DNA from 3 places in the Mycolicibacterium tokaiense genome. Region 3 is predicted to be linked to each of the others. Evidence: predicted binding sites of a transcription regulator. Region 3 holds the regulator's gene; each other region holds the start of a gene.

Region 1 (7,970 bases), 1.3 Mb from region 3:
CTCGATCACCCGGTTCTGGAGCTTCGCCGCTCCCGCCTACAACCAGCCCTGTCTGCAGCGCTGGGTCTACCGCCCGGGCCAGGACGAGGTGGTGCGCGCTCTGCGCTCCCAGGGCTCGCAACGGATCGCCGACATCGCTTGCGGCACCGGCATTCTCACCGACCGGATCGAGCGTGAGCTGCGGCCCGACGAGGTCTACGGAGTGGACATGTCCGACGGCATGCTGGCCCAGGCCCGCCGGCGCAGTGACCGGGTGCGCTGGATGAAAGGCCCTGCCGAGGAGCTGCCGTTCGCCGACGGGTTCCTCGACGCCGTGGTCACCACGTCGGCGTTCCACTTCTTCGACCAGCCGGCGGCGTTACGGGAATTCCACCGCGTGCTGGCGCCCGGTGGGCTGGTGGCGGTGACCACCATCGGCCCGCGGCTGCCCCTGCAGCGGCTCTCGGCCGATCTGCGCAATCCGGCGCACATCCCCTCACCGCGGGAGATGCACACGCTGTTCACCGATGCCGGCCTGACCGTGGCCGATCAGCACCGCGTGGCGCGGCCGCTGTGGACCCAGCTGCTGTCCGATCTGATCACCGTGGGCGTCAAGAGTTAGTGCACGATCGGCAGCCGCAGCACCAGCCGCGCGCCGCCCAGGGCACTCTTTTCCAGAGCTGCTGTGCCGCCGTGCAATTCGGCCTGCTGAGCCACCAGTGCCAGGCCCAACCCCGAACCCGATCGCGACGCCGTGGACCCGCGGGCGAAGCGTTCGAACACCTCGGCGCGCTCGGCTTCGGGCACCCCGGAGCCGTTGTCGTCGACGGCGATCTCCACGCCGGCCGCCGAGCTGACCGCACTCAGCTGCACCTCGGTGGCACCACCGTGCTTGACGGCATTGGCGATCGCGTTGTCGATCACCAGGCGAAGCCCGGCGGGCAGGCCGAGCATCAGCACCGTGGGTGACGGTGCCAGCGACACCTTGAGGTCCGGATAGCTGCGCACGGCGTCGTGGGCGGCACGGTCCAGCAACTCGGTGATGTCCAGCGGCACATGATCGTCGGCGGTGGTCAGCTGTCCCTGCGCCAGCCGCTCCAGCGCGGTCAGCGTGGCCTCGATGCGGGTCTGGGTGCGCATGATGTCGCCGACCAGTTCCTCCCGCTGCGGGCGGTCCAGGTCCAGCGTGGAGAGCACCTCGAGATTGGTGCGCATGGCCGTCAACGGGGTGCGCAGCTCGTGCGAGGCCACCGCGGCGAAGTCGCGGGCCGATTCCAGGGCCTCCTTGGTGCGCTGCTGCTCGGTACCGATCCGGGCCAGCATGCCTTCCACCGCCTCGGCGATCTCCTCGGCTTCGCGCACCCCGCGGACCTGCACGTCGTCGGGGTTGGACTGCGCGTTGATGGCCCGGGCCTGCTGGGCCAACAACCGGAACGGGTTGACCATGATCAACGAGATGAACCAGCCCACCACGAAGGTGCCCGCGATGACGCTGCCGCAGATGATGAGCACCCGCGTGTGCTGGGCGTCGATGCGGCGCTCGGTCTCGGCGACGGGTGCGCCCAGGGCGATGGATGCGGGGCCCGCGGCGAACGTCCGGACCCGGTACTCCACCCCGTCGATGGTGGTGTTGGTGTAGCCGGTGCCCAGTTCGGGCAGCACGATCGATGGTGGCGCCGACACCGTGACCCCCCCGATGCGGGCGGTGCGGACCAGGTTGCCGTCCGGGGTGGCCTGGTCGACGTCACCGGCGCTGGGTGCGCTGAGGAGGTTGGAGAAGTCACCGAGGCTGCTCACCGAGTCCAGGCGCCGGTCCAGCTGGCTGTACTGCTCGTTGGTGATCCCGATCCACACCCAGGCCCCGAGAATCAGCACGGTCGCGATCACCCCGATCTCGGAGATGATCACGATGGTGCGCAGCGACAGCAGTCGGGCCAGTCCCCGCAGCAGCCGCTTCTTACCTGAGGGGGGCACCCAGACATCTTGCCCGACGTGGGAACCGGTTGGGCAATGTGCCCGCCGATGACCGGCGCCAGCTAACTGGTGATGGCACACTGTCAGCCAATGTCGGGGGGAGACACGGATGGGTGCTGCTGACGTCGGCGACACCGCGATGATGCTGGTGATACCCGTGGTGGGGTTGATCCTGCTGAGCTCGGGTATCTGGCGGCAACGACACGAGTCACGGGCTTCCCCGCCGCCCCCGGGAGCGCCGTCGCCCCAGCCGGTGCCGCATTCCGGTCCCGATGCGATCGCCACCGTACTGATCCTGCTGGGCAGCGGCCTGCTGGTGCTGGGCCTGGCCGCCACCGCGCTGGCCGCGCTGGGCCCGAGGCCGGATTCGACGCGGTCCGCCCGGCTGTCGCTGAGCTCACCGACGGCCGCTGCCCACCGGCTGCACGTGGGGGAATGCATCACGGATCGGCAGTACGCGGTGGCGGACATGTCGCCGAGGCCCACCGACTGCGCCGATCCGGACGCCGTCTACGAACTGGCCTATCAGGCCGAGGGCCCGTCGGCCACCTGTCCGGACGGGTTCCGGGAGGACTCCGGCTACGCCGTCCTGTTCAACAACTCCCACACCTACTGCTTCGTGCTCAACGTCGACGAGGGGGAGTGCTTCTCCGTGCTGCCTGAAGCGGACCTGTTCCGGCCGGTGGACTGCACCGACCCCGACGCGAACACCCGGATCGACAAGATTCTGGACGGCGCCGAGGATCTGGCGCTGTGTCCCGCGGGCCCGCAGGGTGCGTCCTTTCCGCAGCCGGCCCGCACCTACTGCGTGGTATCGCCCGGTTGATCGTCGAGGTCGATCAGCACCGGTGCGTGATCGCTGGCGCCCTTGCCCCGACGTTCGTCCTTGCCGATCTCGGCGTGCCGCACCCGGGCTGCCAGAGCCGGTGAGCCCAGGATGAAGTCGATGCGCATGCCGCGGCGTTTCTGGAACGCCAGTTGCGTGTAGTCCCAGTACGTGTAGACCCCGGGGCCCGGGGTGAAGGGACGCACCACGTCGGTGAATCCCGCGTTGTTGATCGCGTGGAACGCAGCCCGCTCCGGCTCGGACACATGTGTGTGGCCCAGGTAGGCCTCGGTGCTCCAGACGTCCTCGTCGGTGGGGGCGATGTTCCAGTCGCCCACCAGCGCGATCGGCGCTCCGGCGTCGTCGCCCAGCCAGCCCGCCGCGGTATCCCGCAGCGCCGCAAGCCAATCCAGTTTGTACGCGTAGTGCGGATCGGCCAGGGAGCGGCCGTTGGGAACGTAGAGGCTCCACACCCGCACCCCGCCGCAGGTGGCGCCGAGCGCGCGGGCTTCCGCAGCCGCCTCGACGTCGGGTTTGCTGCTCCAGGTGGGTTGGCCGGCGAAGCCGATCTCGATGTCCGCCAACCCGACCCGGCTGGCGATCGCCACGCCGTTCCACTGGCTGACCCCGACGTGGGCCACCTCGTAACCCAGTGCGGCGAACGGCATCGACGGGAACTGCGCGTCGGTGCACTTGGTCTCCTGCATGGCCAGCACGTCCACGTCAGCGCGCTCCAGCCAGTCGGTCACCCGGTCCACGCGGGTGCGGATCGAGTTCACATTCCAGGTGGCCAGTCGCATCCGACCACCCTAGGGGGTGCGTTGGAAGCCAGCGTCGGCAGTGTGTCCGATCCGCCAAACCTCCTGTGTCACTTCGGTATCTGAGGCCTCATCGCACCGATTTTGTCGGTGGTCGCCTATATGTTCGATGCATGGGAACGTCAGCTGTCGCCGATCGCGAGGCGATGCTGGCGGCCCTGGCGGAGATGGAAGAGCTGACCGCCCGGATGAATCGGCTGTCGATCGACGCGTTCTCCGATGTCGAGTTGTTGGATGTGCAGCAGCGGCGTGAAGCCATCACCCGCGCGCAGCCGGTGTTCGATCATCGGGTGTATCAGCGGATCACGTCTCAGAGTTCACCGGTGGCCTTGGGTGCCAAGAGTTACGCGGCAGTGTTGTCGCAGCGGTTGCGGATTTCCAGCTCGGAGGCGCGCCGCCGGTTGGATGAGGCGGCGTTGTTGGGGCCGCGGACCTCGCTGACCGGTGAGCCGATGGCGCCCACGATGCCGGGGTTTGCGCGCGGTCAGGCGCAGGGGTTGATCGGGGCCGAGCACATCAAGCATGTGCGGTGGTTTTTCCGTGAGCTGCCCGGCTTCGTGGACTTCCAGACCCGGGCCAACGCCGAAGAACAACTGGCCCAGCATGCCTGCGAGCTGGGGCCTGAGGCGTTCCGCGCCGCCGCCGCGCACATGCTCTATCTGCTGAACCAGGACGGGGAGCTCTCCGATGAGGACCGTCAAGCCCTGGCCTATATCCGGGTGGGTAAGCAACGCCCCGACGGGATGCGCCCGTTCGAAGGCTTGTTGACCCCGGAGGCGTGGGCGACTCTGGAGCCGTTGCTGGAGCGCAACGCCGCCCCGGGGATGTGCAACCCGGCTGATGAGAACCCCTGCCTTGACGGTGAACCCACCGAAGAGCAGATACGCAACGACACCCGCACCACGGGCAAACGGAATCACGATGCGCTGCTGGCTCTGTGCAAGCGCATGCTCACCACGCAGCCGACGGGGACCATCAACGGATTACCGGCGAACGTGGTCATCACCGTGAGTCTGACCGATCTGGAGAAGGGCACCGGCCACGGCCTCACTGCCGGCGGCACGCTGCTGCCGATCGCCGATGTGCTGAAGTTCGCCGCCCACTCCCGCCCCTGGCTGGCGCTGTTCGACGGCAAAGGGCTACCGCTGCATCTGGGCCGGGCCAGGAGGACCGCCACCCTGGCCCAGCGGTTGATGCTGCTCGCGAAGCACCGGGGCTGCACCATGCCCGGGTGCACCGCCAGCGCCTACCGCTGCCAGGTGCATCACGCCAACCAGGACTGGAAAGACGGCGGCCGCACCGACATCGAGGACCTGACGTTGGCGTGCGGGCCGAACAATCGGATGGTGGAGACCACCGGCTGGACCACAAGAAACCGCCCCGAGGATGGTGTCACCGAGTGGATCCCGCCGCCACACCTCGACTGCGGCCAGTCCCGCACCAACAACATTTACCACCCGGAACGGATCATCGACCCCGGCGACGACCCGTAACCAGAAGCTGATGCGCCCTACGCCAGAACGGAATCGACCTCGACATAGCGCACGCGGTGATGCAGGGCGAAGCCCATGGACTCGTAGAGCCGGATTGCCGCGGCGTTGTCGCTGAGCACCTGGACGTAACACCGGGTGGCGCCACGGGCGGCGCCCCACCCCATCAGCCCTTCGCAGATGGTGCGCGCGTGACCGCGCCGGCGCTGCTCGTCTGCCACCCGCACCGACGAAATACCCAGCCAGCGTGTGCCGTCCGGGGCGGAGGTCACCGCACCCCGACCCACGGCGGCACTGCCGACGGAGGCGAAGGTGACCTCGCCGTCGACCACCGCGGTGAGAACCTCGACCGGGACCTCACGTTCATACACCCGTAACCAATCGGCATCCGGACGGGTCGCCGACGTGATGGCGGCCGCGGGGCCTGCTTCGATGTCGCGCACCAGCACCCGGTTCTCCTTTATCCCGGGTGCACCGACCTTCAGCAGCCGCTCCGGCAGGGCCAACCACGCCGGCAGGCCACGCTCGCCGTACCAGCGTGCCACCGCGGGCAGTTCGGCCAACGTGGCTGACATCTGCAGCGGCACAGCTGAATTGGCCCGACTGGTGTGCCCGCCCGCGGCGCGTAGGAACCAGCCGCCGATCCAGTGCTGCTCGGTGCCCGGCCAGGCCAGCGCCGCCGCGTACTCCAGCGCCCGGATCTCGGAGTTGCGCACCGGCCGACCGCTGAGCTCCCGCACGCTGACGACGTCGGCAGGATCCACTTCGACGGTGCCGTCGGAGGCGGTGCGCACCAGGACAAGCGGCGACGTCGCCTCCAAGTGGCCGATGACGTCGGTCAGGCCGTCGGGCACCCGGTACCGGATGCTGACGCGGTTGCCGATGCCGGGGAACTCGATCAATGCCCGAAGGGATCCGGTCCCTCGCCCGGGGTCCAGGAGAAGCCCGGCACACCCCAGCCGTTCCGCTTGACCGCGCGCTTGGCGGCGCGGGCGTGGCGGCCCACCAACCGGTCCAGATAGAGGAAGCCGTCCAGGTGTCCGGTCTCGTGCTGCAGCATGCGGGCGAACAGGCCGGTGCCCTCGATGTCGACCGGGGCGCCCTCGGCGTCGACGCCGGTCACGCGGGCCCAGGTGGCGCGGCCGGTGGGGAAGTTCTCCCCGGGCACCGACAGGCATCCCTCGTCGTCGTCCTCCGGGTCGGGCATGGTCTCGGGTACCTCGGAGGTCTCGAGCACCGGGTTGATCACCACGCCGCGTCGCCGCACCGTCGCCTTGCGGTCATCGGCGCAGTCATAGACGAAGACCCGCAGCGGTACGCCGATCTGGTTGGCGGCCAAGCCGACTCCGTATGCGGCGTCCATGGTCTCGTACAGATCTTCGATGAGTGCGGTCACGTCTTCGGGGATCGATCCGCCGGGGCCGAGCTCCACCGGCTGGGTCGGAGTGTGCAGGACGGGGTCTCCCACGATGCGGATCGGAACTACTGCCATGGTCGGCAAGCTTAAGTCAGCCGACGCGCTGGTTCGGGTGCCCTCCCAAATGACGCGGGCGTGGTTGAATACTCGCGCAGAACCACACCGATGTCATTTCGTTGGCGAATGGTTACAAGGGAGCGGAATGGAAGGCGCCATGGCAAGGGCTGAGCGTTCGGGGGATGACGCTGAGCTCACCGATGGGCTGACCCGTCGCGAGCACGACATCCTTGCATTCGAACGGCAATGGTGGAAGTACGCCGGGTCCAAAGAAGAGGCCATCAAAGAGCTCTTCTCCATGTCAGCCACGCGCTACTACCAGGTGCTCAACGCCCTCGTCGAACGGCCCGAAGCGCTGGCGGCCGACCCGATGCTGGTCAAGCGTCTCCGTCGGCTGCGGGCCACCCGCCAGAAGGCCCGCGCCGCACGCAAGCTGGGCTTTGACATCACCTGAGTTAGGGTGGGCGCGATGAACGAGCGCGTTCCTGACTCCTCCGGGCTGCCACTGCGCGCCATTGTGATGGTGCTGCTGTTCCTGGGCATCGTGTTCCTGCTGGTCGGCTTCCAGGCGTTGAACTCCAGCGGTGACGATGACGACACCGCCGGTACGCCAGTGGTCACCACCACCTCCAGTGCGGCGCCGACCTCGGAGACCGAGGAGCCCGCGCCGCGCCCGGAGGTCCGGGTGTTCAACATCTCCGAGGTGGCCGGGGCGGCCGAGAACGTCGCCAACCGGGTGCGTGAGGACAACTGGAACGTCACCGAAGTGGGCAACCTGGTGCTGCCGGACGTGCCCGTCACCACCGTGTACTTCGGTGAAGGCGAGCAGGAGGCGGCCGAAGAACTGGGACGGCTGCTGGAAGCTCCCGTCGCACCCCGCATTCCCGAGGTCGCAGAGCAACCACCCGGGTTGATCGTGGTGGTCACAGGTTAGGCTGGCGCGCATGCCCGCCAGACTTCTGAAGAAGCCCGCGCTCGCCGTCGCAGTCCTGCTGCCCGTCGTCGGTCTGACCGCGTGCACCCCGTACGAGCCCGTCGCCTCCGAGCCGGGCACCACCCCGCCGGTGTGGACCGGCTCGCCGGCGCCCGCAGCGGGCGAGGGTGAGGGCGAAGGCGGTGCCGAAAGCCAGAGCAGCAGCGGCGCCGAATCGTCGCTCGAGGTGCCGATCAACACCGCCGACGGCACCGAAGTGGCAACGGCCACCTTCGAGTTCAGCGCCGGGTACGCGACCATCACGGTCGAGACCACCGAAACCGGGGTGCTGACCCCCGGCTTCCACGGACTGCACATCCACTCCGTCGGCGCGTGCGAGGCCAACTCGGTGGCTCCCACCGGCGGGGCGCCGGGTGACTTCCTGTCCGCGGGCGGGCACTTCCAGGTACCGGGCCACAGCGGGCACCCGGCCAGC
Region 2 (7,970 bases), 240 kb from region 3:
ATTTGGTGAGGCCAGCAGTGGCGTCCGGGCCGAAGAGCTCCTTGTCCGGGTTGGAAATCTCCACTCGCGCGACTATCACTGGCGTCGAATACCCATCGTTGTACTTCTGATCACTTTCTTGTGCGTCAAACCTCGGGACAATGATTCTCCGCGATACTGGCCGACCAACCCGCACGACGCGCTGACTACACCACTAGGCTTGCTGCCGAGCAACACAAGAAGGCGAACCCTAGGGAGAGACAAGTGACCATCCGGGTAGGCGTGAATGGCTTCGGCCGTATCGGACGCAACTTCTACCGGGCACTCGCGGCGCAGCAGGCGGCCGGCAAGAGCGCCGACATCGAAATCGTGGCAGTCAACGACCTGACCTCGAACGCCACGTTGGCCCACCTGCTCAAGTTCGACTCGATCCTCGGTCGCCTCGATGCCGAGGTCAGCCTGGAGGGCGAGGACACCATCGTCGTCGGGGACCACAAGATCAAGGCGCTGTCGGTCAAGGAAGGCCCGGCGGCGCTGCCCTGGGGCGACCTGGGCGTAGACGTCGTGGTCGAGTCGACCGGCATCTTCACCAAGCGCGACAAGGCCCAGGGCCACCTCGACGCCGGCGCCAAGAAGGTCATCATCTCGGCGCCCGCCTCCGACGAGGACATCACCATCGTGCTGGGCGTCAACGACGACAAGTACGACGGCAGCCAGAACATCATCTCCAACGCGTCCTGCACCACGAACTGCCTGGGCCCGCTGGCCAAGGTCCTCAACGACGAGTTCGGCATCGTCAAGGGCCTGATGACCACCATCCACGCCTACACCCAGGACCAGAACCTGCAGGACGGCCCGCACAGCGACCTGCGTCGTGCCCGCGCCGCCGCCATCAACATCGTGCCCACTTCCACCGGTGCCGCGAAGGCCATCGGCCTGGTGCTGCCGGAGCTCAAGGGCAAGCTCGACGGCTACGCGCTGCGGGTGCCGATCCCCACGGGCTCGGTGACCGACCTGACCGCCGAGGTCTCCAAGTCGGCATCGGCCGAGGAGATCAACGCGGCGTTCAAGGCGGCCGCCGACGGACCGCTCAAGGGCATCCTGAAGTACTACGACGCACCGATCGTCTCCAGCGACATCGTGACCGACCCGCACAGCTCGCTGTTCGACTCGGGTCTGACCAAAGTAATCGACAACCAGGTCAAGGTGGTCTCCTGGTACGACAACGAGTGGGGTTACTCCAACCGCCTCGTCGACCTGGTCGGCCTGGTCGGTAAGTCGCTGTAGACCGGTGGCCGTCAAGACACTGGCCGATCTGCTGGCCGAAGGTGTTCAGGGGCGGGGCGTGCTGGTGCGCTCCGACCTCAACGTCCCGCTCGACGACAGCGGCAACATCACCGACCCGGGCCGCATCATCGCCTCGGCGCCGACGCTGAAGGCACTCTCCGATGCCGGCGCCAAGGTGGTCGTGATGGCCCACCTGGGCCGGCCGAAGGGCGAGCCGGACCCGAAGTTCTCCCTTGCTCCGGTGGCCGCCGCGCTCGCCGAGCAGCTGGGGCGCAACGTCCAACTGGCCGGTGACGTGGTGGGCACCGATGCGCTGGCCCGCGCCGAGGGTTTGACCGACGGGGACGTGCTGCTGCTGGAGAACATCCGCTTCGATCCCCGGGAGACCAGCAAGGACGACGCCGAGCGGCTGAAGCTGGCCAAGGCGCTCGCCGAGCTGGTCGACGACCCGGGCGGCGCGGAACCCGCGTTCGTCTCCGACGGTTTCGGCGTGGTGCACCGCAAGCAGGCGTCGGTGTACGACGTCGCCACCGTCCTGCCGCACTACGCCGGTGGCCTGGTGGCCACCGAAGTGGACGTTCTCAAGCAGCTGACCGGTTCTTCGGACCGGCCCTACGCGGTGGTGCTGGGCGGGTCCAAGGTGTCCGACAAGCTGGCCGTGATCGAGAATCTGGCGACCAAGGCCGACAGCCTCATCATCGGTGGCGGCATGTGCTACACGTTCCTTGCCGCGCAAGGCTTTTCGGTGGGCGACTCGCTGTGCCAGACCGAGATGATCGACACCTGCAAGAAGTTGCTGGAGGACTACGGCGATGTGATCCACCTGCCGGTGGACATCGTGGCGGCCGACTCGTTCGCCGCCGACGCACCGCACGAGACCGTCGCCGCGGACCAGATCCCGGACGGGAAGATGGGACTCGACGTCGGACCCGAGTCGGTGAAGCGGTTCTCGGCGCTGCTGTCGAACGCCAAGACGGTGTTCTGGAACGGCCCGATGGGTGTGTTCGAGTTCCCGGCCTTCGCCGCAGGCACCAAGGGGGTGGCCGAGGCCATCATCGCCGCCACCGGCAAGGGCGCCTTCAGCGTCGTCGGCGGGGGTGACTCCGCTGCCGCAGTGCGCCAGCTCGGCCTGCCTGAAGACGGCTTCTCGCACATCTCGACCGGCGGCGGCGCGTCGCTGGAGTTCCTCGAGGGCAAGTCCCTGCCCGGCATCGAAGTTCTGGAGTCTTGATTCATGGCACGTAAGCCGCTCATCGCGGGCAACTGGAAGATGAACCTCAACCACTTCGAGGCCATCGCTCTGGTGCAGAAGATCGCGTTCTCCTTGCCGGACAAGTACTTCGATAAGGTCGACGTCACCGTGCTGCCGCCGTTCACCGATCTGCGCAGTGTGCAGACGCTGGTGGACGGCGACAAGCTGCGGCTGACCTACGGCGCCCAGGACCTGTCCCAGCACGATTCGGGCGCCTACACCGGTGAGGTCAGCGGGGCGTTCCTGGCCAAGCTCGGCTGCACCTTCGTGGTGGTGGGACACTCCGAACGGCGGACCTATCACGCCGAGGGCGACGACCTGGTGGCCGCCAAGACGCAGGCGGCGCTCAAGCACGGGCTGACGCCGATCGTCTGCATCGGCGAGGGCCTGGAAGTCCGTGAGGCCGGCAATCACGTCTCGCATTGCACTGAGCAACTCACGGGGTCGCTGGCGGGACTGTCGGCTGAGCAGATCGCCTCGGTGGTGATCGCTTACGAGCCGGTGTGGGCCATCGGCACCGGGCGGGTGGCCAGTGCCGCCGACGCGCAGGAAGTCTGTGCCGCGGTCCGTGCCCAGCTGGTCGAACTGGCCGGCCAGGAGACCGCCGACACCGTGCGGGTGCTCTACGGCGGGTCGGTGAATGCCAAGAATGTCGGTGAGATCGTCGCGCAGAAGGATGTTGACGGCGCTCTGGTGGGTGGGGCGTCGCTCGATGGTGAGCAGTTCGCGACGCTGTCCGCGATCGCAGCGGGCGGACCCCTGCCGTAGGCAGCGTCCGAGACGCTGCGTCACGTTGAAGCAGCGGGCGGACCCCTGCCCTGATCCAGGGTTTTCGCTCGCAAATCCCCAGCATGTAAGGTGACCCCCATGGAATTGGCCCTGCAGATCGTCCTCATCGTCACCAGCCTGCTGGTGGTGTTGTTGGTACTGCTGCACCGCGCCAAGGGTGGCGGCCTGTCGACGCTGTTCGGTGGCGGTGTGCAGTCCAGCCTGTCCGGCTCGACCGTGGTCGAGAAGAACCTGGACCGGTTGACCCTGTTCGTCACCGGCATCTGGGTGGTGTCGATCATCGGCGTCGGACTGCAGATCAAGTACGGCTAGCCACTCAACGCACCTCGGCACCGCCGGACGGTCTTCGGACCGTCCGGCGGTGCTTTTTTGTGTCTCAGGGCCCCGCACCGTCATCGCCGAGGAGTTCGTCGGGGTGGTGGAAGCGGTTGACCTCGGGTGGGTGGCTGCCGTCGGTCCAGGCCAGGCGGCCGGTGTCGGTGACTTCGGTAATGTAGCGGCCGCGGGTCGCGCCGTCATGGTGGGGGTCGCAGCCCAGGTGCAGTGCATCGATGTCGGTGGTGCCGCCGCGGTTCCAGTCGGGCGTGTGGTGGAGTTCGCAGCGGTCGGCGGGGGTGGTGCAGGTAGGGAAGGTGCACCCTCCGTCGCGGGCATAGGCGGCAATGCGTTGGTCCAGGCTGGCAGTGCGCCGGGAGCGGCCCAGATACAAGGGGCGGTCGGAGTGGTTGTCGAAGACGGCGAGGTAATGCAGGGCGCCGGCCGCGGCCATCCGGATGAGGTCGCGAAACGGTAGCCGGCTGCCGCTCGCGGTGCGGGCCGGTGGGGGCATCGGCACGGTGGGGTCGACAGCGGCGCGGGCGGCTTGCTCGAGATCGGCGACGGTGGTGCGGGCGATGACGGTGACCGGGACGCCGCGATGAGTGCCGAGGTTGCCGGACTGCAGGGCGGTGCGCAGCCCCCAGTTCAGAGCGTCGTGACGGCGCTGGGCGGCGGTGCGGGTATCGGTGGCGGCATCGACAACGGTCTGGTCAGTGTCAGGCAGGTGGTGGCCGGGACGCACCGCAGCGGAGATGGCTTCGAGGTTGGCGCGGGCTTCGGGGGTGAGGTCGCCGGTGACGCGGCTCATGCCGTCGGGCCGCTGCTTGTGGATGGTCAGACCGCGGCGGGCCTGGCGGTCGGCGTCGTCGAAGACGCCGTCGGGGTTGTAGACGTCGGCCAGTGTGTTGCCGACCTCGGTGACGAATGCCGGGTCCTGCGTGCGGGCATGGCGGACCAGCTCGCGTTCGGCTCGGGCGTGATCGTCGGGGGAAACAGCATTGGGTAGGGCATCGAGGGCCTTGCGGATCTCTTGGAGGTGGGCCTCACTGAGGGCGCCGTCGTCGACGGCCGCGGCGACCTCGGGGAACTCGGGCGGGCGCGGCGGTCCGGTGAGGGAGCGCCGCGGCCTGATACGGGCGGCCAGTTTCATCCGGCGGGTGACCTCCCCGGCGGTGATGCGCAGACGTCGGCGCAGGAGGTCTTTGACGGTGATGTCGGGCGGTAGGCCGGGGTCGTCCGGGCTGTCGGGAGGGTCGGCGATCTCGCCGAAGATGCGGTACATCAGGCCGAGGTTGGTGCGGGATTGGGTTTCCAGGCTTTCGGCGATGTCGATGCGGAAGGCGTTGCCCACCAGGTCGGTGGACACCGATCGCAGCACGGTGTGGGCGGCGTCGATGGCGGCGAGTGCGTCGACCACCTGCCTGCGTGCTGTCGTCGGATCCATGCCCATCACGCTATTCGCACAGATGTTCGACAACCAGTCGCGACGGGCTATCTGTGGATGAAGGTGGAACTGTGCACAACTCAGGGTCGTCGATACGTCCGGCGGTCTTCTTTCATGCGGCCGAGGTGCTCCAATTCCACGCCACGGGCATGTATTGACAGTGTAACTATCAAAACCTAGGGTGGGTTCACCTCTCATGCCAACGATCAACGCGGAGAACGGATGACACACCCCAACCCCCGGTACGGTCAGCTCGATCTCGATTACGCCGCCCGGCTGGGAGGTGCGACGGCGGACTCCGGCAGGCCGGTCTGGATGGTCAATCTCATGAAGTACCGCGATGTCGCCGACTACGGCGACGGGCGCTCCAGCGCCATCACCGGGCGCGAAGCCGATGATCTGTATGCACCCTTGGATACGTTGGCCGAGATCGGCGCCGAGCTGTGCCTCTTGGCCGACGTCGACACCCAACTCCTCGGTGACGCGCCGGTGTGGGATCGGGTCGCCGTCGTGCGTTACCCGACCGGACGGGCGTTCATCGACATGCAGTCACGGCCGGCATTCCGGGCCGCGCACGTCCACAAGGAAGCCGGAATGGATCAGACGATCGTGCTGGGCTGCGATCCCCTGCCCCTTCCGCGTTTTCCCGAGGACGCTGAACAACACGATTGGGCCGACGTCCCCGAGCCGCCGACTGCCCAGGACGGACCGGTGATGATCGTGCACGTGCTGCGGTTCGCCGACCCCTGTTCCGCGCGCGCCACGCCCGAGGCCATGCGGGCTTACCAGGGCGCGGCCGCCCGGGTCGCTTCTGCCCACGGTGTGCGCGTGGCGGGGTGGTTCGCCGTGAACGGCACCATCGTGGGCGACGGTCGCAGCTGGCACCAGGTCCGGTTCAACCTCTTTCCCAGCAGGCGGGCGTTCATGGCGGTCGCCACCGACCCGGCACGACTCCAGGCCCAGAAGGCCCACCGCGACGTTGCCATCGCCGACACCTACTCGATGATCACCCGTCCCGTCATCAACACCCTTGCGGCTGTCCGCTAGGGATGTCAGCCGGTCAGGACGCGGGAGAGCGCCCTGGCCCACCCACGCCGGATCTGAGCAGGGGTGCGCCGGTGATCTTCGGTGAGCTCCGACCAGGCCTCGAACGAGGTCAGAGTGGCGATCGTGCCCACCATCTCGCCGGCCGTCACCGCGCCGAGCCCGTCGAGTTCGGTGGCGAAGTGACGCCGGACGTCGCGGGCCATGCCCGCACGGTGCCGATGCAGGATGTCGTGCAGCGCGGCCACCCTCGGGGCGCGGTTGCGCACCATTCGGGCCATCGGCGCAGTCGCGACGTACAGCTCGTGACGGATGTCGACGAAGCGGGTGATCCGCGCGTCCAAAGTGCCCTGACCGATCTCCGGAATCTCGAGCAGATGCGCGAACCGCTGGAAATAGCGACGGGTGGTCTCGTCGCGCAACTCGTCGAGGGTGTCGAAGTATCGGAACACCGACGCGGTGGAGACGCCCGCCCGGTCGGCGACCTGTTCCACTGTCGGCGGCGAGAAACCCTCCAGCACAAGATCGATTGTTGCCTCCACGACAGCGGCCCGACCCCGTGCACGCCGCGCGCGGCGGCCGTCGACCGGCTCGGCAGGCTCCGGCGGTGGCGTGTTCATCGATCGTGACGCTAGCACTGCCGGAAAGTATTGACAGTGGAACTATCAACACTTACGGTCGCGGTAGAGAAGGGCTCACCTGCGGCGATGACGCGCTGAGACCCCCGCCCAGTTCAGCCCAGGAGAAAACTCATGGATGTCGTGCGTACCCCCGACGAGCGCTTCGCCGACTTGCCCGGCTACGACTTCGCCCCGCACTATGCCGACATCCCCAGCGGAACCGGTCGAACCCTGCGCGTGCACTACCTCGACGAAGGCCCGCCAGACGCCGACCCGATCCTGCTGATGCACGGTGAGCCGTCCTGGAGCTATCTCTACCGGCATATGATCGGCCCTCTGGTTGCCCACGGTCATCGTGTGGTGGCGCCGGACCTGGTGGGGTTCGGGCGCAGCGACAAGCCCACCGCGACAAGCGACTACACCTACGCGCGTCACATCGGCTGGATGTCCTCCCTGCTCTTCGACACGCTCGAACTGCGCCGCATCACTTTCTTCGGCCAGGACTGGGGTGGCCTGATCGGACTGCGCCTGGTGACCGCACACCCGGAGCGCTTCGACCGGGTGATCGTGGCGAACACCGGGCTGCCCACCGGCGAATTCCCGCTCGGTGACGCGTTCGCTGCCTGGCAGAAGTTCTCCCAGGAGGTCCCGGACCTGCCCGTCGGCACCATCGTCAACGGCGGCTGCACCACCGACCTGCCCGCCGACGTCATCGCAGCCTACGACGCGCCGTTCCCCGACGACTCGTTCAAAGCCGGCGCCCGCGTCTTCCCCACCCTGGTTCCGACCACCACCGACGATCCCGAGTCTGCCGCCAACATCGCCGCGTGGGCGGTGCTGGCCACCTTCGAGAAGCCACTGCTGACCTGCTTCAGTGATCAGGACCCCATCACCCGCGGTGGTGAGCAGCTGTTCACGACCAAGGTGCCCGGTGCGCAGGGGCAGCCGCATACCACCATCACCGGGGGCGGGCACTTCTTGCAGGAGGACCGAGGCGCCGAACTCGCCGAAGTGATCGCAGAGTTCATCGCAGCGACACCCGTCGCGGGGCGCGCCGGTCGCTGACGGGACGACCGTTCTGTTCCTTGGAGACGATGCCTATCGGGCGCCGCCACGTTGCGTCGTCGATAATCGACGCATGGCAGAACCCGCGGAGACCGCCCTCGAACCGATCGGAGCCGTCCGTCGCACCCAGGTGGGACGGGAGGCGACCGAACCGATGCGCGAGGACATCCGC
Region 3 (7,970 bases):
CAAGCTGCGGGCCCTGCACGAATTCCGGCGCTGACACCTGTCTGCTGCGGCCCGGCCTGGGTACTCCTGTGTACGCGCAGGAATGCCGGCCGCCCCACCCGACGTTCGATGTGACGGCGGGGCTGCCGCCACGCAGACGCGGGGCTGAGAGAAAATGGGCGGGACACGACGTACACCGCGTGTCCTGCGCAGCACGAGGAGGCGAGAACAGATGGCTCACACCGACGATCCCGGACAGGACTCGGACCGCGCCTACCGGCCGGAGGAGAGCGGAATGTACGAGCTGGAATTCCCGGCTCCTCAACTGTCGTCTGCCGACGGCCGCGGACCGGTGCTGGTGCACGCCCTCGAAGGCTTCTCCGATGCCGGGCACGCCATCAAACTGGCCGCCGACCACCTGCGTGAGTCGCTGGACACCGAACTGGTGGCGTCTTTCGCCATCGACGAGTTGCTGGACTACCGGTCACGGCGACCTCTGATGACGTTCAAGACCGACCACTTCACCCACTACGAGACCCCCGAGCTGAACCTCTACGCCCTGCACGACAGCGTGGGCACCCCGTTCCTGCTGCTCGCCGGCCTGGAGCCCGACCTGAAGTGGGAGCGGTTCATCACCGCGGTGCGGTTGCTGGCCGAGCGTCTCGGGGTGCGCCGGACCATCGGGTTGGGCGCCATCCCCATGGCGGTGCCCCACACCCGCCCGGTCACGATGACCGCGCACGCCAACAACAAGGAACTCATCGCCGATCACACGCCGTGGGTGGGCGAGGTGCAGGTTCCGGGCAGCGTCTCCAATCTGCTGGAGTACCGGCTGGCCCAGCACGGCCACGAGGTCATGGGATTCACCGTGCACGTGCCGCACTACCTGGCGCAGACCGCCTACCCCGAAGCCGCGAAGGCGCTGGTCGAGCAGGTGGCGAAGTCCAGCTCGCTGCAGCTTCCCACCGAACGCCTGACCGAAGCCGCCGCGGAGATCCGCATCAAGATCGACGAGCAGGTCGAGGGCAGCAGCGAGGTCGCCCAGGTGGTGACCGCGCTCGAGCGACAGTACGATGCATTCGTCGACGCACAGGAGAACCGCTCTCTGCTCGCCAGGGACGAGGACCTCCCCAGCGGCGATGAACTCGGAGCGGAGTTCGAGCGTTTCCTGGCCCAACAGGCCGGTGACCCGTCTGCGGACCCGTTTGGAGACGACGAGAACAGCTGAGTCGCCGGTGCGGGTCAGCTGACGGTATCCGCCTCGGTACCGCCGCCACGGGGCCCGACGACGAAGTTGGCGTACATGACCCACTCTCCAGTTCGGTGCCCGGGCCGTGATTCGGTGACCGTATGAGCGAGCGCAAACCCAACCTGCGGTCCGTCCGCGAGGTCACCCCGACGCTCGACTTCCGCACCATCCACGGCTACCGGCGGGCGTTCCGCATCGCCGGTTCCGGCCCGGCGCTGCTGCTGATCCACGGTATCGGCGACAACTCGACCACCTGGGCCAGCGTGCAGGCCAAGCTGGCGCAGCGGTTCACCGTGATCGCCCCGGACCTGCTGGGTCACGGGCAGTCAGACAAACCGCGCGCCGACTATTCGGTGGCCGCCTACGCCAACGGGATGCGCGACCTGCTGGGTGTGCTGGACATCGAGAGGGTGACCGTCGTGGGGCACTCCCTCGGTGGCGGCGTGGCCATGCAGTTCGCCTACCAGTTCCCGCAATTGGTGGAACGCCTGATTCTGGTGGGGGCAGGCGGTGTCACCCACGACGTCAACATTGCCCTGCGGGCGGCGTCCCTGCCGTTGGGCGGGGAAGCGCTGGCGCTGCTGCGGTTGCCTCTGGTGCTGCCCGCTGTGCAGGTGGCGGGCAAGGTGGCCGGCAGCCTGCTCGGGAACACCTCCCTGGGCCGTGAGCTGCCCCATGTGCTGCGCATCCTGCGGGACCTGCCCGAACCGACCGCCTCATCGGCGTTCACCCGGACCTTGCGCGCCGTGGTCGACTGGCGTGGCCAGGTGGTGACCATGCTGGACCGGTGTTACCTCACCGAAAGTGTTCCGGTGCAACTGATCTGGGGCGACCGCGATGTGGTGATCCCGGTCAGTCACGCACGGATGGCACACGCCGCGATGCCCGGCTCTGAGTTGGAGATCTTTGCCGGGTCAGGCCACTTTCCGTTCCACGACGACCCCGATCGTTTCGTCGAGGTGGTGCAGCGCTTCATCGACACCACCGAACCCGCCGAATACGACCAGGCTGCGCTACGCCAGCTGCTGCGCGACGGGGTGCGCGAGCGCTCCATCTCCGGCACCGTCGATACCAGGGTGGCCGTACTGGACGCGATGGGGCACGACGAGCGCAGCGCCACCTGACACCGTCGGCGGACTCGCTGAAAACACCCCCGCCTGCGCCACGTAGAGTCGGTACATGGGTATCGACGTGACTGTGCTGCGGGTGTTCACCGACGCTGCGGGCAATTACGGAAACCCCCTGGGAGTAGCGCTCGCCGATGCCGTACCCCCGGGGCAACGCCAGCAGCTGGCCAACGAATTGGGTTACAGCGAAACAATATTCGTCGATCCGCCGAAGGCGGACAGCAGTTCCGCCCACGTCCGGATCTACACGCCGGTCACCGAACTGCCCTTTGCCGGCCACCCGACCGTGGGCGCGGCGTGGTGGCTGCGCGAGCAGGGCACCGCGGTGCACACCCTGCAGGTGCCGGCCGGGGTGGTGCAGGTGACCTACGGTGTCGACACTGACGACGGGCTGACCGGAATCAGCGCTCGCGCCGAATGGGCACCTGAGTTCCTCATCCACCAGCTCGCGTCAGTCGAGGCGTTGGCCGACGCCGACCCCGCGGACTACTCCGATGACGTGGAGCACTATCTGTGGACATGGATCGACGAAGATGCCGGGGCGTTGAGGTCGCGAATGTTCGCCAACAACTTGGGAATCGCCGAGGACGAGGCCACCGGCGCTGCCGCGGTGCGGATCACCGAACATCTGAGCCGCGACCTGGACATCACGCAGGGCAAGGGATCTCAGATCCGAACCCGCTGGTCCCCCACCGGCTGGGTGCAGGTCGCAGGACGCGTGGTCGACGATGGCCCTCGCACGGTGCACCTGCCCTGACCGGTCAGCCGGACGCGGACACCCGGCGGTGCTCGCGCAGAGCGCGGATCTCCTGCTCGAAATCATCCGCCGACGAGAACGAGCGGTACACCGACGCGAATCGTAGGTAAGCAACCTCATCGAGGTCCCGCAGTGGGCCGAGGATGGCCAGACCGACCTCGTTGCTGGGAACCTCGGGCGACCCCGCCGCCCTGATGGTGTCCTCGACCTGCTGCGCCAACAGATTCAGGGCGTCGTCGTCGACCTGACGGCCCTGGCACGCCCGGCGCACTCCGCGCATCACCTTCTCGCGGGAGAAGGGCTCGGTGACACCGCTGCGCTTGACCACCGCCAGCACCGCCGTCTCGACGGTGGTGAACCGGCGTCCGCACTCCGGGCACGAGCGGCGCCTCCGAATGGCTTGACCCTCATCGGTTTCGCGGGAATCCACCACACGCGAATCCGGATGCCGGCAGAAAGGACAGTGCATTACCGCTCCTTCGCCGTATTCGACACGTGTTACCCCCGCCTCAGAGAGTACCTGCGCCGCGCACGCGCCAGCCACCGCCATGGCAGTGGCCGCAGCCATCAGACCCATGGTCTCAGCCGACGGGGGCGATCAGCGTCTGCCCGGCGTTCACCGCTGCGCCCTCGAGGCGGTTGAGCTCACGGATCTGCTGCACCGTCTCACCGATGGGGGCCTCCGGCGCGATGCGGGCGGCCACAGTCTGCAATGTCTCCCCGGACTGCACCTGCACGACGGCCAACTTGGCCGGCGCCGGTGCCGAGCCACCCTGGATGGCCTGGCCGAACTCCGCCACCGCACCTAGCCACACCGTGATCATGGCGGCCAGCAGAGCCAGACCGACCGTGGTGACCGGCGTGATGGCGCGGGCGCGGCGGTGTGGCGCCCGCGAGACGCGCACCCCGGTGCCGCGCTGCCGCAGCGCAGCACCGGACGGGCGGATCTCGGCAGGGCGCCGACGGGCCTGCTCACCGGCGGGGCGGTACCGCAGCGTGGTGGGATCACCGACGGGAGCGGGCTGGGGCAGACGCGGGGGCAGGGTCGAGGTGATGGTCATGGCGGATCCTTTCGAATGTGGGACGTGATGACGTGAGCGGCCGGGACGGGTGTGACGAGGGCGGTCGAGCTGGTCCATGTTCGCTCCTGTGTTCGAATTTACTCGATCACACGTTCGAAGGAAAAGCCTGAATCCGAACATGTGATCGATCTGTTGCCGAACGATAAACCGGCCCACCGACAAAAAAGTTCGCCTCATCCGCCTCAGCAGTCACGCCGGGATGCACGGCAGCGATCGGCGACACGCCTCGAACACATGTTTGATTCTGGTGGCTCTGGCGATTACATTCGGTGCCATGGGTGACAGCACGGACACAGGCTCAGACGCGCAGGACGGCTGGCGCGGCACTTCTCCAGACCCGTCGTTGACCGAACGGCAACGCACCATCCTCGAGGTCATCCGCACCTCGGTGACCACCAGGGGTTATCCCCCCAGCATCCGCGAGATCGGCGATGCGGTCGGTCTGACGTCCACCTCCTCGGTGGCGCATCAGCTGCGCACCCTGGAGCGCAAGGGCTACCTGCGGCGCGACCCCAACCGGCCCCGCGCCGTCGACGTCCGGGGAGCCGACGATGCGGCGGCGGCGGTCGTCACCGATGTGGCGGGTTCGGATGCGCTGCCGGAGCCCACGTTCGTCCCGGTGCTCGGCCGCATCGCCGCAGGTGGTCCCATCCTGGCCGAACAGGCCGTGGAGGACGTCTTCCCGCTCCCCCGCGAACTCGTGGGTGAGGGCTCGCTGTTTTTGCTCAAGGTCGTCGGCGAGTCGATGGTGGACGCTGCCATCTGCGACGGTGACTGGGTGGTGGTCCGACAACAGAACGTGGCCGACAACGGCGATATCGTCGCAGCGATGATCGACGGTGAAGCCACGGTGAAGACCTTCAAACGCACCAGCGGTCAGGTGTGGCTGATGCCCCACAACCCCGCGTTCGACCCGATTCCGGGCAACGATGCCGCGATCCTGGGCAAAGTCGTCACGGTCATCCGCAAGATCTGACCCGGCCTCGGCCGGGTCAGATCTTGCGGCCGATCACTCCGCTTTGGTGAACCCGTTGGCCTCGGCCAATTCCTCGCTGGCGAACCATATCTCGGCCACCGTCACCTCGTAGGAGTCCGAGCCTGGTGGGTGATAAGTACCGGTGCGCATGCTGCCTTTGACGGGATAGCCCTCGGGCGCCTCGTCGGGATCCTCCAGCGGAAGATGGATGGCCGGGGGTGCCGACGAGAAGCCCGTGGGGGAGGCCGCACCTGCGCCCAGTTCCTCGGGCTGCGCGTAATCCTGAGGGTCGTAGGCGGATTCGGCGCCGTGGTCCGATTCCGAATGGTCGTACCCCGGATGGCCGTAGTGCTCCGGCTGCGGGGTCTCCTCGACGGGCTCGGTGTAGTCGGACTCCGGGTAATCCGGGTAATCGGTCTGCCCATGGTCGTACTGCTGGTGCTCGCTCTGCTCATGGTCTCCGCCATAGGCCCGCGGATCGTGCTCGGCCAGGGGCCCGTCGGCAGGCGGTGGCGGGGCGCCGTACACCGGTGCGAACAACGAGTTCGACGCCGGCGGTTCGTAATCCGCGTCGGTCAACCACGGCGGCCGGGAGTCCTCGGCGGGCACGGCGGCGTGCCGGCCGGAGGGTGCGTCGGGATCGGACTGCACCCGGGTGGGCGCGGTATCCACATCGTCGGGATCCTGCTCGTCCACCTCGGCGTCGAGGTCGTCACCTTCGTGGGCGCCGTGATGGGTGAACAGCGCCGGCCCGCTCACCGGTTCAGCGCCGGATTCCGACGGGACGTCAGCGCCGGACCAGGGCGTCGCACCGGGCTCGCGTTTGGCCCAGGGCGGCTGCGCGGCGAGATACGCGGTGTCGTCGGAATCGTGGTCCGCGGGAGTCGACGGACCGCTGGTCTGCGCCGATGGTGCCGTGGCCCACAGGCCCCGGTCCGCGTCGTCGCGCGTGTCCCCCGAATCGGCGAGGCCACCCCGCTCGAACTCGCTCCGCTCGAACTCAGTCGGCTCGAACTCGCTCCGGTCATCACCGGGCATCGGACCGTAGCCACCCGTCTGATCAACCGCGGGGCCACCGGCGCCGCGGCGTCGCGCCACCAGGAAGCCGGCCAGCGCCAGCACCAACACCACCGCCACCCCGAGAATCGCCCACGGGTACCAGTTCTGCCCGCCGGACTCGGCGTCGGATTCGTCCTGCGCCGACGGCTGCGCCGAGGTGGCGCTGGGCGCGGGCTGCTGCGCCAACTCGAGACCCGAGAGCCGCTCGGCCAGCTCCGGGGGCTGGGTGCTGAACGTGTTGTTCGAGCTGTTGTAGGTGACCTGGCCACCGCTGAAGTTCTGCGTGATGGTGTCGTCGCCGGTCTGATCGGCGATCGGTACACCCAGATCACCGCCGCTGCCACCGAGTTCGTCCCACGCTGCTTTCATCGGGCCCCGGACGATCACCGCACCGTGTTCAGGTGTCCATACGATGGCCGGTTCGCCCTCGGCGCCGAACGTGCTGACGCGGCTGCCCGGGATGTCACCGTCGGCTTCGTTGGTGACGGGAAAACCGAGCTCCCCGGTGGGCCCGCCCGCCTCTTCGTACTTCTCCAGGATGGTGCCGCTGACGATGTGCGCGCCGGTGTCGGGCGAGTAGAAGATCTTGCCGCCGTTGAAGTCCTGGCCGGCCCCGCCGTCGCCCACTGCGTACTGGTCGCCGGTCTTGGCGCCCAACTGCCCGGTGGGGCCACCGGCCACCCGCCAGGCCACGTTGATCGCGCTGGTGGCGTCGTCGGGCAGCGGCAGATCCGCGAGCTGTCCGGCGAGTTCGGGCGGTGTGGTGGTGAACGTCTTGGCGGCGGTGTCGTAACTGATCTGTCCGCCGGCGAAGGTCTGGGAAATCGTTTCGCCGCTGTACGTTTCATCGCCGGTCGGGACACCGAGGGGCCCGGACGAGCCGCCCAGGCGGTCCCAGGCCGCGTTGATGATCCCGCGCACCACCCATGCCCCCGTCGCGGGGGTCCAGAAGATCACCGCACCCTCGGGCGAGTCGAACGTGACGTTGCGGCTCTCCGGCGCGCGGCCGGGACCCTCGTCGATGTTGGGGAAGCCCAGGCCGCTGTCGGCGGGCCCCCCGACGGCGCGGTACTTGTCCAGGATGGCGCCGAACATGGACCGGGCCCCGGTGCCCGGCGAGAAGAAGATCGCGCCGCTGGCGAAGTCCTGTCCGAAGCCCGCACCCGCCGGGTACACCCCGCCCACCTTGGGACCCAGCGGTGAGGTGTCGCCGCCGGCGGCCACCCAGGCCGCATCGATGGCGGCGACAGCATCTCCTTGAGGGTCGGCGTGCGCGACCGGAGCCGACGGCACCACGAAGGCAACTGCGGTACACATCACCGCCAGAACTCCGAAGGCCCATCGCAATGGGTTCCGCTGCGTTCTCATGCCCACTCCCCGCGTTTACCGGCCGGTGCCCGAAAAGCCAATTCCGTCAACTCACGGACAATAGCCGAGCACAATATGGCCATATCGCCGTCATTTCGACGACAATACCCACCTCATACCGAATTCACGTGCAGGCCGGATGCGTTTTGCGCGCATGATGTTGTGCTATTGGGGGGCTCAGACCCCGAGACTGCGACCCACGATCTCTTTCATGATCTCGGTGGTCCCGCCGTAGATGGTCTGCACGCGTGCATCGAGAAATGCGCGCGCGACGGTGTATTCACGCATGTAGCCGTAACCGCCGTGCAATTGCAGGCACCGGTCGACCAGACGCACCTGCGCTTCGGTGGTCCACCACTTGGCCATGGCGGCC

Evidence for each region. Region 3 encodes LexA, which represses DNA repair genes until DNA is damaged. Its sites were predicted from a motif close to CGAACANNTGTTCG; they were not measured.
Region 1: a site for LexA is predicted at 3,693-3,706, ahead of G6N58_RS14275 (HNH endonuclease signature motif containing protein). Genes of this name have one in related genera too.
Region 2: a site for LexA is predicted at 5,085-5,098, ahead of G6N58_RS22055 (HNH endonuclease signature motif containing protein). Genes of this name have one in related genera too.

Annotation. Positions count from the first base shown of each region.
Region 1 is NZ_AP022600.1:2,937,763-2,945,732, forward strand. It holds gene G6N58_RS14255 (class I SAM-dependent methyltransferase) at 1-601, shown strand, start outside; gene G6N58_RS14260 (sensor histidine kinase) at 598-1,953, opposite strand; gene G6N58_RS30815 (LppU/SCO3897 family protein) at 2,063-2,779, shown strand; gene G6N58_RS14270 (exodeoxyribonuclease III) at 2,755-3,579, opposite strand; gene G6N58_RS14275 (HNH endonuclease signature motif containing protein) at 3,711-5,090, shown strand; gene G6N58_RS14280 (N-acetylglutamate synthase, CG3035 family) at 5,108-5,989, opposite strand; gene G6N58_RS14285 (peptide deformylase) at 5,986-6,579, opposite strand; gene napA (nucleoid-associated protein NapA) at 6,707-7,015, shown strand; gene G6N58_RS14295 (LytR C-terminal domain-containing protein) at 7,031-7,495, shown strand; gene sodC (superoxide dismutase[Cu-Zn]) at 7,506-7,970, shown strand, end outside.
Region 2 is NZ_AP022600.1:4,508,453-4,516,422, forward strand. It holds gene ligD (non-homologous end-joining DNA ligase) at 1-64, opposite strand, end outside; gene gap (type I glyceraldehyde-3-phosphate dehydrogenase) at 244-1,266, shown strand; gene G6N58_RS22040 (phosphoglycerate kinase) at 1,271-2,497, shown strand; gene tpiA (triose-phosphate isomerase) at 2,501-3,286, shown strand; gene secG (preprotein translocase subunit SecG) at 3,386-3,619, shown strand; gene G6N58_RS22055 (HNH endonuclease signature motif containing protein) at 3,684-5,069, opposite strand; gene G6N58_RS22060 (DUF1330 domain-containing protein) at 5,292-6,116, shown strand; gene G6N58_RS22065 (TetR/AcrR family transcriptional regulator) at 6,122-6,733, opposite strand; gene G6N58_RS22070 (haloalkane dehalogenase) at 6,866-7,798, shown strand; gene ppc (phosphoenolpyruvate carboxylase) at 7,872-7,970, shown strand, end outside.
Region 3 is NZ_AP022600.1:4,266,062-4,274,031, reverse strand. It holds gene sthA (Si-specific NAD(P)(+) transhydrogenase) at 1-34, shown strand, start outside; gene G6N58_RS20850 (proteasome assembly chaperone family protein) at 212-1,207, shown strand; gene G6N58_RS20845 (alpha/beta fold hydrolase) at 1,330-2,352, shown strand; gene G6N58_RS20840 (PhzF family protein) at 2,408-3,112, shown strand; gene nrdR (transcriptional regulator NrdR) at 3,117-3,581, opposite strand; gene G6N58_RS20830 (LysM peptidoglycan-binding domain-containing protein) at 3,694-4,173, opposite strand; gene lexA (transcriptional repressor LexA) at 4,469-5,170, shown strand; gene G6N58_RS20820 (sunset domain-containing protein) at 5,204-7,597, opposite strand; gene G6N58_RS20815 (acyl-CoA dehydrogenase family protein) at 7,775-7,970, opposite strand, start outside.